3 regions of the Streptomyces sp. NPDC043726 genome follow, and region 2 is predicted to be linked to each of the others. Evidence: riboswitches for the same ligand, from Rfam matches in the RefSeq annotation. Region 2 holds a riboswitch; each other region holds the start of a gene.
The links. Region 2 has a riboswitch for cobalamin ahead of AC068Z_RS36195 (ABC transporter substrate-binding protein). Riboswitches for the same ligand answer to the same signal wherever they lie in the genome.

Region 1 (4,962 bases), on a different contig from region 2:
GAGTCAGCTCGAAGCCGGGGTCGAGCAGGTTCTGGTTGCTGGGCATTACTGGCAGGCCTCGCAGGACTCGGGGTTCTCAAGGGAGCAGGCGACGGCCTCTTCGGAGGTCACCTGCTGGACGGGGACGGAAGCCTGTGCCGCGCGGGCGATGCGGGTCGCCGGGCGCGAGCGCAGGTAGTACGTCGTCTTCAGCCCGGACTTCCAGGCGTACGCGTACATCGAGGAGAGCTTGCCGATGGTCGGCGTCTCCAGGAACAGGTTCAGCGACTGGGACTGGTCGAGGAACGGGGTCCGCGCCGCCGCCATGTCGATCAGACCGCGCTGCGGGATCTCCCACGCCGTGCGGTACAACGCCCGTACGTCCGCCGGGATCCAGGCGAAGTCCTGCACCGAGCCGTTCGCCTCGCGCAGCGCCTCACGGGTGCGGGCGTCCCACACGCCGAGCCGCTTGAGGTCCTGCACCAGGTAGGAGTTGACCTGGAGGAACTCGCCCGACAGCGTCTCGCGCTTGAACAGGTTGGACACCTGCGGCTCGATGCACTCGTAGACACCGGCGATGGAGGCGATGGTCGCCGTGGGCGCGATGGCCAGCAGCAGGGAGTTGCGCATGCCCACCTCGGCGATACGGCTGCGCAGGGCCGCCCACCGCTCCGGCCAGGTGAGTTTGGTGTCGTAGTGGTCGGGGTGCAGGACGCCCCGGGCGGTACGGGTCTTCTCCCAGGCCGGCAGCGGGCCCTCGCGCTCGGCGAGGTCGGCGGAGGCCTCGTAGGCGGCGAGCATGATGCGCTCGGCGATGCGGGTGGAGAGCGCCTTGGCCTCCGGCGAGTCGAAGGGCAGCCGCAGCTTGAAGAAGACGTCCTGCAGGCCCATCGCGCCGAGGCCCACCGGCCGCCACTTGGCGTTGGACCGGCCCGCCTGCTCGGTCGGGTAGAAGTTGATGTCGACGACCCGGTCGAGGAAGGTGACGGCCGTGCGGACGGTCTCGTCCAGGCGCTCCCAGTCGATGTCACCGTCCGCCACGAACGAACCGAGGTTCACCGAGCCCAGGTTGCAGACCGCCGTCTCCCCGTCGTCGGTGACCTCCAGGATCTCCGTGCAGAGGTTGGAGGAGTGCACGACATGGCCCGGCAGGGCCGTCTGGTTGGCGGTGCGGTTGGCGGCGTCCTTGAAGGTCATCCAGCCGTTGCCGGTCTGCGCGAGGGTGCGCATCATCCGGCCGTACAGATCGCGGGCGGGGATGGTCTTGCGCGCGAGCCCCGCCGCCTCGGCCTTGCGGTAGGCGGCGTCGAACTCGTCCCCCCACAGGTCGACCAGCTCGGGCACGTCGGCCGGGGAGAAGAGGCTCCACTGCTCGTCGGCGTTTACCCGGCGCATGAACTCGTCCGGGATCCAGTGCGCGAGGTTCAGGTTGTGCGTCCGCCGGGCGTCCTCACCGGTGTTGTCGCGCAGCTCCAGGAACTCCTCGATGTCGGAGTGCCAGGTCTCCAGGTAGACCGCTGCGGCTCCCTTGCGCCGGCCGCCCTGGTTCACGGCGGCGACCGAGGCGTCGAGCGTCTTGAGGAACGGGACGATGCCGTTGGAGTGCCCGTTGGTGCCGCGGATCAGCGAACCCCGGGAGCGGATACGGGAGTACGACAGACCGATGCCGCCGGCGTGCTTGGAGAGCCGGGCGACCTGGTGGTAGCGGTCGTAGATGGAGTCCAGCTCGTCCAGCGGCGAGTCCAGGAGGTAGCAGGACGACATCTGGGGGTGCCGGGTGCCGGAGTTGAAGAGCGTGGGGGAGGAGGGGAGGTAGTCGAGGCGGCTCATGAGCCCGTAGAGCGCGGCGACTTCGTCCACCGACCTGGTGGTGTCGTCCTCGGCGAGACCGGCGGCGACGCGGAGCATGAAGTGCTGCGGCGTCTCGACGACCTTGCGGGTGAGGGGGTGCCGGAGCAGGTAACGGCTGTGCAGGGTACGGAGACCGAAGTAGCCGAAGCGGTCGTCGGCGCCCGTGTCGATGAGCGCGTCGAGCCGGGCGCCGTGGATCCGGACGAACTCGGCGGTCCGGTCGGCGATGAGCCCCTCGCGGTGCCCGACCGCGACGGACTCGGTGAAGGACGTGACGCCCTGCGAGGCGGCCTCGGCGGCGATGGAGACCGTCAGCAGCCGGGCGGCCAGTCTGCTGTAGGCGGGGTCCTCGGAGATGAGCCCGGCCGCGGCCTCGGTGGCCAGCTCGCGCAGCTCCGCCTCGTCGGCCCGCGCGGACCGGCCGCGCAGCGCGGCGGCGGCGACCCGGCCGGGGTCGGCGTCGGGGAGGTCGGCGGTCAGCTGGGTCAGGGTCCGCAGCAGGGCGGTGCCCGGGGCGTCCTCGACGGTCGGGACGGCTGAAGCCGGATCGGCTGGCGCGATGGTCACGTGGGGCTCTCCCTCGCTCGGCACGGGGCCTTGCGGAGGGCAGGAGGCAGCTCACGAGCGCACGGGGCGTCGCGTCCACCGGCCCACTCCACGAGGCCCGGACGTCAGTCACCCGGACCGGACGGCCGGGCGCACTGTCGGCAGGTCCTCGGACTGGACCATGTGCACAGATGTGCACAAGTACACCGTTGCGGGACAGTTCCGGATTCACACCGGATTCCCCTGCGGCGACAGCGAGCATGAGCATACATCTTGTGCCGGGCGGCGGTGACACCCCCAGATGTTGTGTCGCGCGTCGACTTCAGAGCGTCAACTCGTAGGTGAGGAGAGTGAACTCGGGGTGGTCCGAGATCGGGTTCCAGTCGCGTTCCGGGGAGCGGCGGAAGCCGAGGCGTTCGTAGATGCGGTGGGCGGTGTGCATCAGGGGCTGGGTGGACAGGACGACGCCGGTGCGGTCGCCCGCTGCGCTCGAGCGGTCGACGCACGCCTGGACGAGGGCCTGTCCGACGCCTCTGCCACGGGCCTCGTGAGCCACGGCGAGCATGCGGACCTCGGCCTCGCCGGGGCGGGCGAGGTCGGCCATGGGGCCGGGGGAGGGGACGTAGGTGACTCCGCCGAGGAGGCGGTCCTGTTCCACGGCGACGAGTACGTCCGCGGCGGCCGCCCGCTTGGCCACGTCTCTCAGTTCGCCGAGGTACCAGTCGGCTTCGCCGAAGGTGAGCAGGCCGTCCCGGAGGTAGGCCTGGGCGGTGATCTCGCCGAGTTCGTCGTATTCGGTGGGTTCCGCCGCGCGGATCCGGAAGTCCATGTGATCGAGTGTGTACGACAACGGGCCGCCGACAGTCCTGAATTTCGGCGGCCCGCTGCGGAACGGCTCCGTATCAATGAAGGGGCGACAGCTCCTTCTGCACGCCCGGGTCGCCCGCGTCCGCCGTGTAGTCCTCGGGGCTGGTCTCGTCGATGCCCTCGGGGGCCTTCGCCGCCTTCAGGACGAAGGTCAGGACCACCGTGACGACCAGGTTCAGCACGAACGCCGTGAGGCCGATGTACCCGATCTCCCCGATGCCGGGGATCTCCTTCGACGAACCGCCGAAGTGCGCTTGCGTCGGCGAGGCGACGCCGTACGCCGCAACCGTGCCGTAGATCATGCCGACCGCCCAGCCCGCCAGCAGCGCCCAGCGGTGGAACCAGCGCGTGAACAGGCCGCCGACCAGCGCCGGGAAGGTCTGCAGGATCCAGATGCCGCCGAGGAGCTGGAAGTTGATGGCGACCGTCTTGTCCATGGTCAGGACGAAGGCCAGCGCGCCCACCTTCACCAGCAGGGACACCAGCTTGGAGACCTTGGTCTCCTCGGCCGGTGTCGCGTCCGGCTTGATGAAGTCCTTGTAGATGTTGCGGGTGAAGAGGTTCGCCGCCGCGATCGACATGATCGCCGCCGGCACCAGCGCGCCGATGCCGATGGCCGCGAAGGCCACGCCCGCGAACCAGTCCGGGAACATGTTCTCGAACAGCTGCGGGATCGCCAGCTGTCCGTTCTCCACCTTCACCCCGGCCGCGATGGCCATGAAGCCCAGCAGCGCGAGCAGGCCGAGCATCAGGGAGTACAGCGGCAGGATCGTGGTGTTGCGGCGGATCACGTCACGGCTCCTGGAGGAGAGGGTCGCCGTGATCGAGTGCGGGTACATGAACAGGGCCAGCGCCGAGCCCAACGCCAGCGTGGCGTACGTCCACTGGCCGGCCTCCGCCGGGACCAGACCGCCCGCCCCGGTGCTGGTGAACTTGTCGTTCGCCGCGGCGAAGATGTCGTCGAACCCGCCCAGCTTGATCGGGATGTAGATGATCGCCACCGCGATCACCAGGTAGATCAGGGTGTCCTTGACGAAGGCGATCAGCGCGGGGGCCCGCAGCCCCGAGGAGTAGGTGTACGCGGCCAGCACACCGAAGGCGATCAGCAGCGGCAGGTCCTTGATGAACCAGTTGGTGTTCTCGCCGCCGCCGACGCCCATCACGTCCAGCACCGCCTGGATGCCGACGAGTTGCAGCGCGATGTACGGCATCGTCGCCAGGATGCCGGTCACCGCGACGGCCAGCGAAAGGCCCTTGGAGCCGAACCGGCCGCGCACGAAGTCCGAGGTCGTCACATACCCGTGCTTGTGCGAGACCGACCACAGCCGGGGCAGGAAGGTGAAGATCAGCGGATAGACGAGGATCGTGTACGGCACCGCGAAGAAGCCCGCCGCGCCGGCCGCGTAGATCGCCGCCGGGACCGCCACGAAGGTGTACGCCGTGTAGAGGTCGCCGCCGAGCAGGAACCAGGTGACCCAGGTGCCGAACGACCGTCCGCCCAGGCCCCATTCGTCGAGGCTGTGCTCGTTCTCGGCCTTGCGCCAGCGCGCGGCCAGGAAGCCCATGACCGTGACGGCCAGGAAGAAGAAGATGAAGACGGCGAGTGCGACGCCGTTCACGCCGTCGTTCACTTGGCGCCCTCCGTCTTGCGGGCGCGCTGGTCACGCTGCCACAGCTTGTACGCGACCATCGTCAGCACGGTCGACAGGAGCACCCAGG
Region 2 (4,962 bases):
CTCCAGGTAGTAGCGGGTCACCTCGGGGCTGCGCGCCATGTGCCCGGCGAAACCGCGCGGATGCATGCCGAACACCACACAGTCGTTGGACGGGGGCGCCTCGGCGAGCAGCGCCAGCCAGCCGACGCCGTAGTCGTACCGCGACACATGCGCGCGCCCGGACGGCAGCGCGGTCCGCGACACCCCGCGCGCCCCGTCGCAGCCCGCGACGAAGTCGGCGCGCACGACGAGCCGTTGCCCGGACTCGGGGTCGGTGTACGACACCGAGGGCCGGTCCGATTCCGGATCGTGCAGCTCCACGTCCCGCACGCCGAAGCGGATGGCGCCGCCGCGGACGTCCGCGTACTCCCGGACGAGGTCCGTCACCAGCAACGGCTGCGGATAGACATAGTGGTGATGACCCGTCAGTTCGGCGTACTCGAACCGGTAGCGCTCTCCGGCGAACCGGAACTCGCACTCGTTGTGCACCTGCCCGTGTGCCAGCAAGTTGCCCGCGAGGCCGCGCTGTTCGAGCCCGCGTACGGCCCACTCCTCCAGGACGCCGGCCCTGGGCCGCCGCTCGATGAACTCACGGCTCTCGGTCTCCAGGACCAGACAGTCGACGGACGCGGCCCGCAGGATGTTCCCGACGGTGAGCCCGGCGGGTCCGGCGCCGACTATGACGACCGGAAAGCGCTGTGCGGCAACGGAGTTGGGGTGGGGGGCGGTGGAAGTCACCCCAGCATTATGGTCGTACCGGATGTCAGGCGTCGGCCGCGCAGCGGAACCCCGCGTGACCGCTGGAGCTGTCCGGGGTGTTGGCGCTGCGGGCGGCGACCCGGTACCGGTTGCAGTAGGAGGCGTGGCACATGTGGGAACCACCGCGGATCACCTTGGCGGTGCCCTCGGCCGGGCCGGTGGGGTCGACGGCCCGCCGATGGTCCGTGGACCACCAGTCCGCGCACCACTCCCACACATTGCCCGCCATGTTGTGGAGCCCGTACCCGTTGGGCTCGAAGGCGTCCACGGGGGCGGTGCCCCGGTAGCCGTCGGCGGCGGTGTTCTTGGTGGGGAAGGTGCCGCGCCAGATGTTGCAGCGGTAGGTGCCGTCGGGGTCGAGGTCGTCGCCCCAGGGGTAGCGCTTCCGCTCCAGGCCGCCACGGGCCGCGTACTCCCACTCGGCCTCCGTCGGCAGCCGCTTGCCCGCCCAGGCCGCGTAGGCGGCGGCGTCGTACCAGGACACATGGACCACCGGGTGGTCACCGCGTCCGGCGAGATCGCTGCCCGGGCCCTCCGGCCGGTCCCAGGCCGCACCCGCGACCGCGCACCACCAGGGCGTCCGCTCGGGCCGCGGGGCGCCCCGGCGCAGGGCGGCGGGCAGGAACCCGGCGAAGACGTACGACCAGTCCAGGCGCTCGGCGTCGGTGAGATGGCCGGTGTCGGCGACGAACGCGGCGAAGGCGTCGTTGGTCACCGCGCGGGTGTCCATGCGGAAGGAGCTCAGCCGCACGGGTCGTACCGGGCCCTCGCCGTCGTCCGGGAACCCCTCGCTGTCCTCCGCCCCCATGAGGAACTCGCCGCCGGGGAGCAGGACCATGCCGTCAGTGGAGAGGGTGCCCGTGGCGACCGGCGCCCGGGAACCCAGGGCGACGGGCTGCCGCCCGGCCGAGCCGGTCCCGGACGAGGGCATGCAGCAGCGGGCGGGCGACTGGGGCTCGGGCATCGGTTCTTCCTCGCGGACGGGTGACGGCTGTGCACCCCTGTCTACGCCATGTCGCTGTACGCCATCTCGCCGTGCGTCACCGCAGCAGCGGGATCTCGATGGCCGGGCAGCGGTCCATGACCATGTCCAGGCCGGCCGCCCGCGTCCGGTCGTAGGCGGCCTCGTCGATCACGTCGAGCTGGAACCAGACCGCCTTGGCGCCCTTGGCGACGGCCTCGTCCGCGACCGGCCCGGCCAGCTCGCTGTTGACGAAGACATCGACGACGTCCACGTCGAAGGGGATGTCCGCGAGGGAGGCGTAGCCCTGCTCGCCGTGCACGGTCTCCGCCTTGGGGTGCACCGGCACCACACGCTTGCCGTAGCGCTGGAGCACCTGGGCGACGCCGTAGGCCGCGCGCCTCTGGTTCGACGACAGACCCACCACGGCCCAGGTGTCGCCGAGCTCGGTGAGGATCTTGCGGATCGTCGCTTCGTCGCCGTACACCAGGGGCCTCCTCGACCTCGTGCCATGCCTTGCCCAGCTCAACGGCCAAGGGCGCCCGGAGATTCCCGGGCCTCGCGTGGTAGCTTGCCGAGGCCAGTCGAACCCATGCTCATGGGTCAGGGAATCCGGTGCGAATCCGGAGCTGACGCGCAGCGGTGAGGGTGACGGGCGGGGCCTCGGCCACTGGACGGTGTGACAGCCGTCTGGGAAGGCGCCCCGACCGGACGACCCCGAGTCCGAAGACCTGCTGGCGGCCCCCGCGGTCGAACGGACGGCGGGGGAGCACCGTACGGACGGGCTCCGCGTTCGAGCCCTCGACGACTGAGGAACCGCACCCGTGCCCATCGCACGTCTCACCCGCCCCGCCGCCCTGCTCACGGCCGCCGGACTGCTCCTGACCGGCTGCGCGGACAACACCCCGGCCGACGACGCCAAAGCCGCCGTCACCCTCGACAACTGCGGCCACGCCGTACGCGTCGCGCACCCGCCCCGGCACGCCGTCTCCCTGAACCAGGGCAGCACCGAGATCCTGCTCTCCCTCGGCCTCGCCGACCGCCTCGCGGGGACGGCGACCTGGACCGACCCGGTGATGAAGGGCCTGGAGAAGGCCAATGCCGACGTCCCGCGCATCGCCGAGAACAACCCCTCCTACGAACGTGTCCTGGCGGCCGAGCCCGACTTCGTCTCCGCCTCCTTCGTCTCCACCCTCGGCAAGGGCGGCGTCGCCGGCCGCGAGCAGTTCGAGAAGCTCGGCGTGCCGACCTACGTCTCCCCGTCCGACTGCGTCGGCAAGGACAACTCCGCGGGCGGCGACGGGGTACGGACCACCCCGCTGGCCATCGAGGACGTCTACGGCGAAGTCCGCGACCTGGCCGCCGTGTTCGGCGTGCAGCGGCGGGGCGAGGAACTGGTCGCCTCGCTGGAGAAGCGGATGGCGAAGGCCACTTCGGGCGTCGACGCCTCCGACGTCACCCTCCTGTACTGGTTCGCCAACGCCGAGTCGCCCTACATGGCGGGTTGTTGCGGTGCCCCCGGCATCATCACCCGCGCCCTCGGGGCGCGGAACGTCTTCGACGACACCCACGACGAATGGCCCCAGATCAACTGGGAGACCGTCGCGGACCGCGATCCCGACGTCCTGGTCATCGGCGATCTGACCCGCAAGTCGCAGACGGCCGAGTCGGCCGCCAAGAAGATCGCCTTCCTGGAGTCCAACCCCGTCACCAGGACCATGGACGCCGTCAAGCACAAGCGGTACGTCCTGCTCAGCGGCCAGGCCATGAACCCGACGATCCGCACGGTGGAGGGCGTGGAGCAGGTCGCCGCAGCGCTGCGCGAGTTCGGGCTCGCCAAGTGAGCCTCCGGCGAACGCTGCTGCTCGGCGGGGCCGGGTTCGTCGTGCTGTGCTGCTCCTTGGCCGTGGCGATCACCATCGGGCCCGCCGACATCCGGGTCGCAGACGTCTGGTCCACGGTTCTGTCCCATCTCGGCCTCGGCAGCTCGCGGTTGACGCCGATCCGCGACGGCATCGTCTGGCAGCTCCGGCTGCCGCGCACCCTCCTCGCGGCGGTGTGCGGCGCCGGGCTCGCCGTGTGCGGGGCGGTGATGCAGTCGTTGCTGCGCAACCCGCTCGCGGATCCCTTCGTGCTCGGCGTGTCCTCCGGCGCCTCGACCGGGGCGGTCGTGGTGGTCGTCCTCGGTGTGGGCGGGGGCGCGGTCCCGGTCTCCGCGGGGGCGTTCGTGGGCGCGCTGGTCTCCTTCGCGCTGGTGCTGCTGCTCAGCCACACCCTGGGCGGCACGACCGACCGGGTCGTCCTGGCGGGGGTCGCGGCCATGCAGCTCTTCTCCGCGCTCACCTCTTTCGTGGTGATGACCTCGGCCGACGCCGAGACCACGCGCGGGGTGCTGTTCTGGCTCCTCGGCTCGCTCGCGGGCGCGGGGTGGACCGACGTCTGGCTGTGCGGGGCCGTCCTCGCCGTGGCGCTCGTGGTCTGTCTGTCGTACGCCCGCACGCTCGACGCCTTCGCCTTCGGACAGGACGCCGCGGCATCCCTGGGGGTGTCGGTCGCCCGCACCCGGCTGGTCCTGCTGTGCGTCACGGCCCTGCTCACGGCCGCTCTGGTCAGCTCGGCGGGGGCCATCGGCTTCGTCGGCCTGGTCCTGCCCCACGCGGCCCGCGCGCTGGCCGGCCCCGGCCACACCCGGCTGCTGCCGCTGACCGCGCTGGTGGGCGCGGTGTTCCTGGTGTGGGTCGACACGCTGGCCCGTACCGTCCTCGATCCCCAGGAGGTGCCCGTGGGTGTCGTGACCTCGCTGATCGGGGTTCCGGCGTTCGTGGCGGTGCTGTATCGGACGGGGAAGGTGCGATGAGCGGGCGCCTTGACCGGACGGAGGGTGCGATGAGCGGGCGTTCGGACCTGACGGACAAGGGGGCGGCTGGCCTTTGCGCGGACCGGGTGAGCCGCCGGGCCGACGGTCGGCTCATCCTGGACGGGGTCACTCTGGCGCCCGCCCCCGGCACCACCGTAGGCCTCCTCGGGCCCAACGGCTCCGGCAAGTCCACGCTGCTGCGGCTGCTGGCCGGAGTGCTCGCGCCCTCGGCCGGTGTCGTCACCCTCGACGGCGATCCGCTCACGGGCCGGCCCCGCCGGGAGATCGCCCGCCGCCTCGCCGTGGTCGAGCAACAGGCGGACACGCAGGTCGAACTGACGGTCCTGGACGTCGTACGACTCGGCCGCCTGCCGCACCGACGGGCCTGGGCGCCCGCCTCCGCGCG
Region 3 (4,962 bases), on a different contig from region 2:
GCAGGACGAACATGCGGGCGCGGAAGCGGGCCACGTCGAGCCCCATGGTGGTGGCGGCCTCCTCGCCGGCCAGCAGCAGGTTCAGATTGCGGGCCTGGACGAGCAGTCCGCCGATGCCCAGCACCATGGCCAGGCTCGGCAGCCACAGCGTGCCCCAGTTGACGCCACCGAGGCCGCCGAGGGTCCAGGCCAGCACGGCGCGGGCCTCGTTGCCCCGGTCGGTGGTGAGCAGCAGCAGATCCAGCACCGCGGTGAGCACCGACGCGATCGCCACGCCGGAGAGCACCAGGCGGGCGGAGGTGATCCGGCCGCCGGTGCGGGCGGTGGCGTAGACGAGCAGCAGCGCGCCCAGGGCGCCCGCGAAGGCCGCGGCGGACAGCGACACCGGTCCCAGCACGCTCACCCCGAACACGATCACCGACACCGCGCCGAGCGACGCGCCGGAGGAGACACCCAGCAAGTAGGGCTCGGCGAGCGGGTTGCGCACCAGCGCCTGCAGCGCGGTGCCCACGACCGCGAGCCCGGCGCCGGTCACCGCGCCGAGCAGCACGCGGGGCGCCCGGACGTCCAGCACGATGGTCTCGCGCGCCCGTGACCAGTCGGATGTCCCCCAGTCGGCGCCGAGCGCCTGGGTGACGATGCCCCACACCTGGACGGGCGGCACCCGCACCGAGCCGATCGCGAGGCCCGCGGTGCCGGAGAGCATGAGCAGCACGGTCAGGACGGTCAGTGTCAGGGCCAAGGCCCCGGGACGGGTGCTCTGTTCGTCGGTGGGGCGCGGCCCGGCGGGCGCCTTCGTGACCGGTCCGGTCACCGGAAGCTCTTCGGGTGCAGTCCACGGGCGAGGTCCTCGACCGCGTACGCCGAGCGGATGCCGACCAGGGTGGCGGTGAGCGGCAGGACGACGAACCGCTTGTTCTTCACGGCGGGTACGTCGGCGAGGGCGGGCTGGGCGAGCAGGAACTTCTTCTTCTGCTCGACGCTTCCGGAGCCGGCGTAGTCGTAGATGGCGATGACCTCGGGCTTGCGTTCGACGACCTGTTCCCAGGAGACGTCGCCGAACACGTCGTCCAGGTCGGCGAACACGTTCCTGCCGCCGGCCAGCCGGATCAGCTCGGTGCCCAGGCTCTTGCCGCCGGCGGTGAAGGCGCTCTTGTCGCCGCTGTCGTAGACGAAGACGGACGCCGCGGGCTCGTCCTCGACGGCGGTGGCGGCCTTGTCGATACGGCCCTGGAGGTCGTCGACGAGCCTGCCGGCCCGGTCGGAGACGCCGAAGATCCGGCCCAGGGTGCGGATCTCGTCGTAGGTGTCCTCCATCGTCACCTGCTTCTTGCCGCAGTACTCGCGGTTGAGGTAGGTGTCGATGCCCGCGTCGGCGAAGGCCGTGCGGGAGCGGCCCTCCTTCTCGTCGAAGGCGCTGCCGTAGCCGCCGTAGACGAGATCGGGTTCGGCTTCCAGGACGGTCTCGAACGACGGCTCCCGCTCCGAGAGTTCGGGGATCGCCTCGTAGTCCTTCTTCAACTCGGGCAGGACGGCCGAGTCGGGGAAGGCGGTCCCCACCATGCGGTCCTTCAGGCCGAGAGCGAGCAGCAGTTCGGCCGGGTGCTGGTGGATGGTGACCACCCGCGACGGCGGCTCGTCGTAGGTCGTCTTCACACCGCAGTTGTCGATGGTGACGGGGAAGCCCTCGATCGAGGAGGCCGAAGCCTTCGCGTCCTCGGGGCCGTCGCCGGACGAGCCGCAGCCGGCGGTGAGCAGGGTCACGGTGAGGGCGACGGCGGCCGCAGCGGCGCGTACCGGCCGACGCCGGTGGGTCGCCGCGGAGGACGACTGGGCAGGGGAAAGCGACTGGAACACGTAAAGCCTCCTGGAGTCCGCGCTCCTCGGAAACGGGCCCGCGACAGGGCAGTGTCCTGACTCCCGGATCGACGTTCCCCCTGCCTTCCCACGCGGTGCGCAGTGGCATGTCGAGGGGTGCACTCCCCGGTCACAGTGGCGGGACCGTGCCGGACTCACACCGGCTTCCTGGTTCCCGTCGCGGCGATGACCTGGTGATATTACGTTCCTGTGAGACGGGAGCGAAAGGGCGTGCGGGTGTGATGCGTGCGCCCCTTCCGGCCGGGGCGGTGGCCGGGGTCCGCCGTGGTGGTGCCGTACGAGCGGATGTCATGATGGCGGACGACAAGGCGACGGCGGAACGAGGAAGCCGGTGTGAATCCGGCGCGGTCCCGCCACTGTGATCGGCGAGCGGATCCCGAACAGACCACTGCCCGGAGGCGGGTGGGAAGGCCGGGACGAGCACTGACCCGAGAGCCAGGAGACTCACGCGGTCGCTTCCTCAAGGTGAATGGGGCGGATTTCCCCAGGGAGGAGGGCTCGTCGGGATGCCCATGGAGGCTTCGCACGACGGCCGTGTGCCGTGCCGGGTCGTGGTGTGCCGTGACTGCTGCTGCGGCAGCCCGAAAGTGACGGGTGTCGACCACGGCGAGCAGAGCGCGCGCCTCGCCCAGGACGCGCCGGTCCGGATCACCGACTGCCTCGACGTGTGCGAGCAGGCGAACGTGATCGTCGCACAGCCCTCCGCCGAGGGCCGTGCCGCCGGCCGATCCCGCGGTCTGAACGCGTCCACCTGACACCGCTGTTCCGGGAGTTGACGTGAATCCACTGCGGCAGGCGCCCGCCCCCGCCGTCGCCGAAGCCCTCGCGGATGTCGCGCGGTTCGGCACCTTCTTCGCGGTCGAACTCGGCGGCCCGGACCAGGGATGGCACCCGGTCGAGGACACGTACGCCCGCGGCGCCGCCGACCTGGTGGCGGCCACGGCTCACCGTTACGACACCCGCGAAGTGCGCGTCGGCGCTTCCATCGTGCAGCTCGGACACGCCGCGCGCCTGTGGTCACCGGTGCTGGCCTGCACCGTCGCGCACGGCATCGTTCCGGACCTGACCGGGCTGCAACGCGCCCACAGCGGACCGGAGTTGCGGATCGCCGTCCCCACCGGCCGGTACGCGGACGGTAGCCCGCGTCTTGCCGAGGCGCTGTACGAGGTGGTCGTCCGCAGGCACCTGGATCGACTGGCCGCAGGACTCCGCGTCAAGGTGGCGCCCCGGCTCCTGGCCGGGAACGCGGCCTCGGCGCTCGTGGAGGCGGCTCGTGCTGTTCTGACGGCCAGGCCGGATCTGCGTGAGCCCCTCACCGACCTCGTGGGCGCCTTGCTGAACACCGGCCGACTCGCGGCCACCGGACACCTCACCGGGCCCAACCTCGGCTTCCGGCGGCGCAGTTGCTGCCTGTATTACCGGGTGCCGTCGGGAGCCAAGTGCGGGGACTGCGCGCTGGCCGGATGACGGAGGAGTGCTCGGCCGGGAAACGAAGAACCCCGCTTCCCGGCCGGGCGATGTCGATGTCAGGTCGTCGGCAGCTCCCCGCGGACCGCTCGGGCCGCCGTCACCAGGTTCTCCAGGGAGGTGCGGGTCTCGGGCCAGCCGCGGGTCTTCAGGCCGCAGTCGGGGTTGACCCACAGCCGTTCGGCCGGGATGGCCTCAAGGCCGATGCGCAGCAGCTCCGCCGCCTCCGCCGCGCTCGGTACGCGCGGCGAGTGGATGTCGTAGACGCCCGGTCCGGCCTCGCGCGGGTAGCCGTGCGCGGCGAGTTCGCGGGCCACCTGCATGTGGGAGCGGGCGGCCTCCAGGCTGATGACGTCCGCGTCGAGATCGTCGATGGCCTGCACGATGTCGCCGAACTCGGCGTAGCACATATGGGTGTGGATCTGCGTGTTCGGCCGCACGCCGGCGGTGGTGAGCCGGAAGGCCTCCGTGGCCCAGGCCAGGTACGCGGCACGGTCGGCGGCGCGCAGCGGCAGTGTCTCGCGCAGGGCGGGCTCGTCGACCTGGATCACCGAAGTACCAGCCGCCTCCAAGTCGTTGACCTCGTCACGCAGGGCCAGGGCGACCTGGCGGGCGGTCTCACCGAGCGGCTGGTCGTCGCGGACGAAGGACCAGGCGAGCATGGTGACCGGACCGGTGAGCATGCCCTTGACCGGGCGGTCCGTGAGCGATTGGGCGTACGTCGTCCAGCGCACCGTCATCGCCTCGGGACGGGAGATGTCGCCGGCGAGGATCGGCGGGCGGACGTAGCGGGTGCCGTAGGACTGGACCCAGCCGTGCTGCGTGACGAGGTAGCCGGTGAGCCGCTCGGCGAAGTACTGGACCATGTCGTTGCGTTCGGCCTCGCCGTGCACGAGGACGTCCAGGCCGGCCTTCTCCTGGAAGGCGACGACCTCCTGGATCTCGGCCCTGACCCGCTCCTCGTAGCCGGCCGTGTCGATCCGGCCCGCCCTCAAGTCGGCGCGCGCCGAACGCAGTTCACCGGTCTGCGGGAACGAGCCGATGGTCGTGGTCGGCAGCAGCGGCAGGCCCAGGTGGGCACGCTGGGCGGCGGCGCGTTCGGCGTACGGCTGGGCGCGGCGCGCGTCGGCCTCGGTGACCGCCCCCGCGCGGGCGCGCACGGCCGGGTCGCGGGTGATCGGCGAACCCGCGCGGGAGGCCAGGTCGGCCCGGTTGGCGGCGAGTTCCGCGGTGATCGTGTCCGTGCCGCGGGTCAGTGCCCTGGTGAGGGTGACGATCTCGGCCGTCTTCTGCCGGGCGAAGGCGAGCCAGCGCCGGATCTGAGGCTCGATGTCCCGTTCCGCGGCCGCGTCCAGGGGCATATGAAGGAGGGAGCAGGAGGCGGCGACGTCGACCCGGTCGGCGAGACCGAGCAGGGTGCCGAGCGTGGACAGGGACTTCGCAAGGTCGTTGATCCAGATGTTGCGGCCGTCGACGACCCCGGCGACCAGCCGCTTGCCGGGCAGTCCGCCGACAGCGGCGAGCGCCTCCAGGTTGGCGGCGGCGGACGCGGTGAAGTCGAGGGCCAGCCCTTCGACCGGGGCCTTCGCCAGGACCGGCAGCGCCTGGCCGAGCCGG

Region 1: it holds a riboswitch for cobalamin, as region 2 does, so the genes downstream of both, AC068Z_RS00980 (ribonucleoside-diphosphate reductase subunit alpha) here and AC068Z_RS36195 (ABC transporter substrate-binding protein) in region 2, are expected to answer to the same signal.
Region 3: it holds a riboswitch for cobalamin, as region 2 does, so the genes downstream of both, AC068Z_RS34845 (ABC transporter substrate-binding protein) here and AC068Z_RS36195 (ABC transporter substrate-binding protein) in region 2, are expected to answer to the same signal.

Annotation. Positions count from the first base shown of each region.
Region 1 covers NZ_JBWKCI010000001.1:207,947-212,908, reverse strand. Annotated here, with positions in the region: gene AC068Z_RS00985 (ribonucleotide-diphosphate reductase subunit beta) at 1-46, opposite strand, end outside; gene AC068Z_RS00980 (ribonucleoside-diphosphate reductase subunit alpha) at 46-2,397, opposite strand; cobalamin riboswitch at 2,520-2,644, opposite strand; gene AC068Z_RS00975 (GNAT family N-acetyltransferase) at 2,699-3,205, opposite strand; gene mctP (monocarboxylate uptake permease MctP) at 3,279-4,874, opposite strand; gene AC068Z_RS00965 (DUF3311 domain-containing protein) at 4,871-4,962, opposite strand, start outside.
Region 2 covers NZ_JBWKCI010000016.1:113,249-118,210, reverse strand. Annotated here, with positions in the region: gene AC068Z_RS36210 (4-hydroxybenzoate 3-monooxygenase) at 1-717, opposite strand, end outside; gene AC068Z_RS36205 (formylglycine-generating enzyme family protein) at 743-1,702, opposite strand; gene AC068Z_RS36200 (CoA-binding protein) at 1,779-2,186, opposite strand; cobalamin riboswitch at 2,279-2,438, shown strand; gene AC068Z_RS36195 (ABC transporter substrate-binding protein) at 2,524-3,543, shown strand; gene AC068Z_RS36190 (FecCD family ABC transporter permease) at 3,540-4,556, shown strand; gene AC068Z_RS36185 (ABC transporter ATP-binding protein) at 4,586-4,962, shown strand, end outside.
Region 3 covers NZ_JBWKCI010000015.1:35,342-40,303, forward strand. Annotated here, with positions in the region: gene AC068Z_RS34840 (FecCD family ABC transporter permease) at 1-814, opposite strand, end outside; gene AC068Z_RS34845 (ABC transporter substrate-binding protein) at 811-1,857, opposite strand; cobalamin riboswitch at 1,887-2,067, opposite strand; cobalamin riboswitch at 2,162-2,340, shown strand; partial or broken gene AC068Z_RS34850 ((2Fe-2S) ferredoxin domain-containing protein) at 2,385-2,603, shown strand; gene AC068Z_RS34855 ((2Fe-2S)-binding protein) at 2,656-3,345, shown strand; gene metE (5-methyltetrahydropteroyltriglutamate--homocysteine S-methyltransferase) at 3,405-4,962, opposite strand, start outside.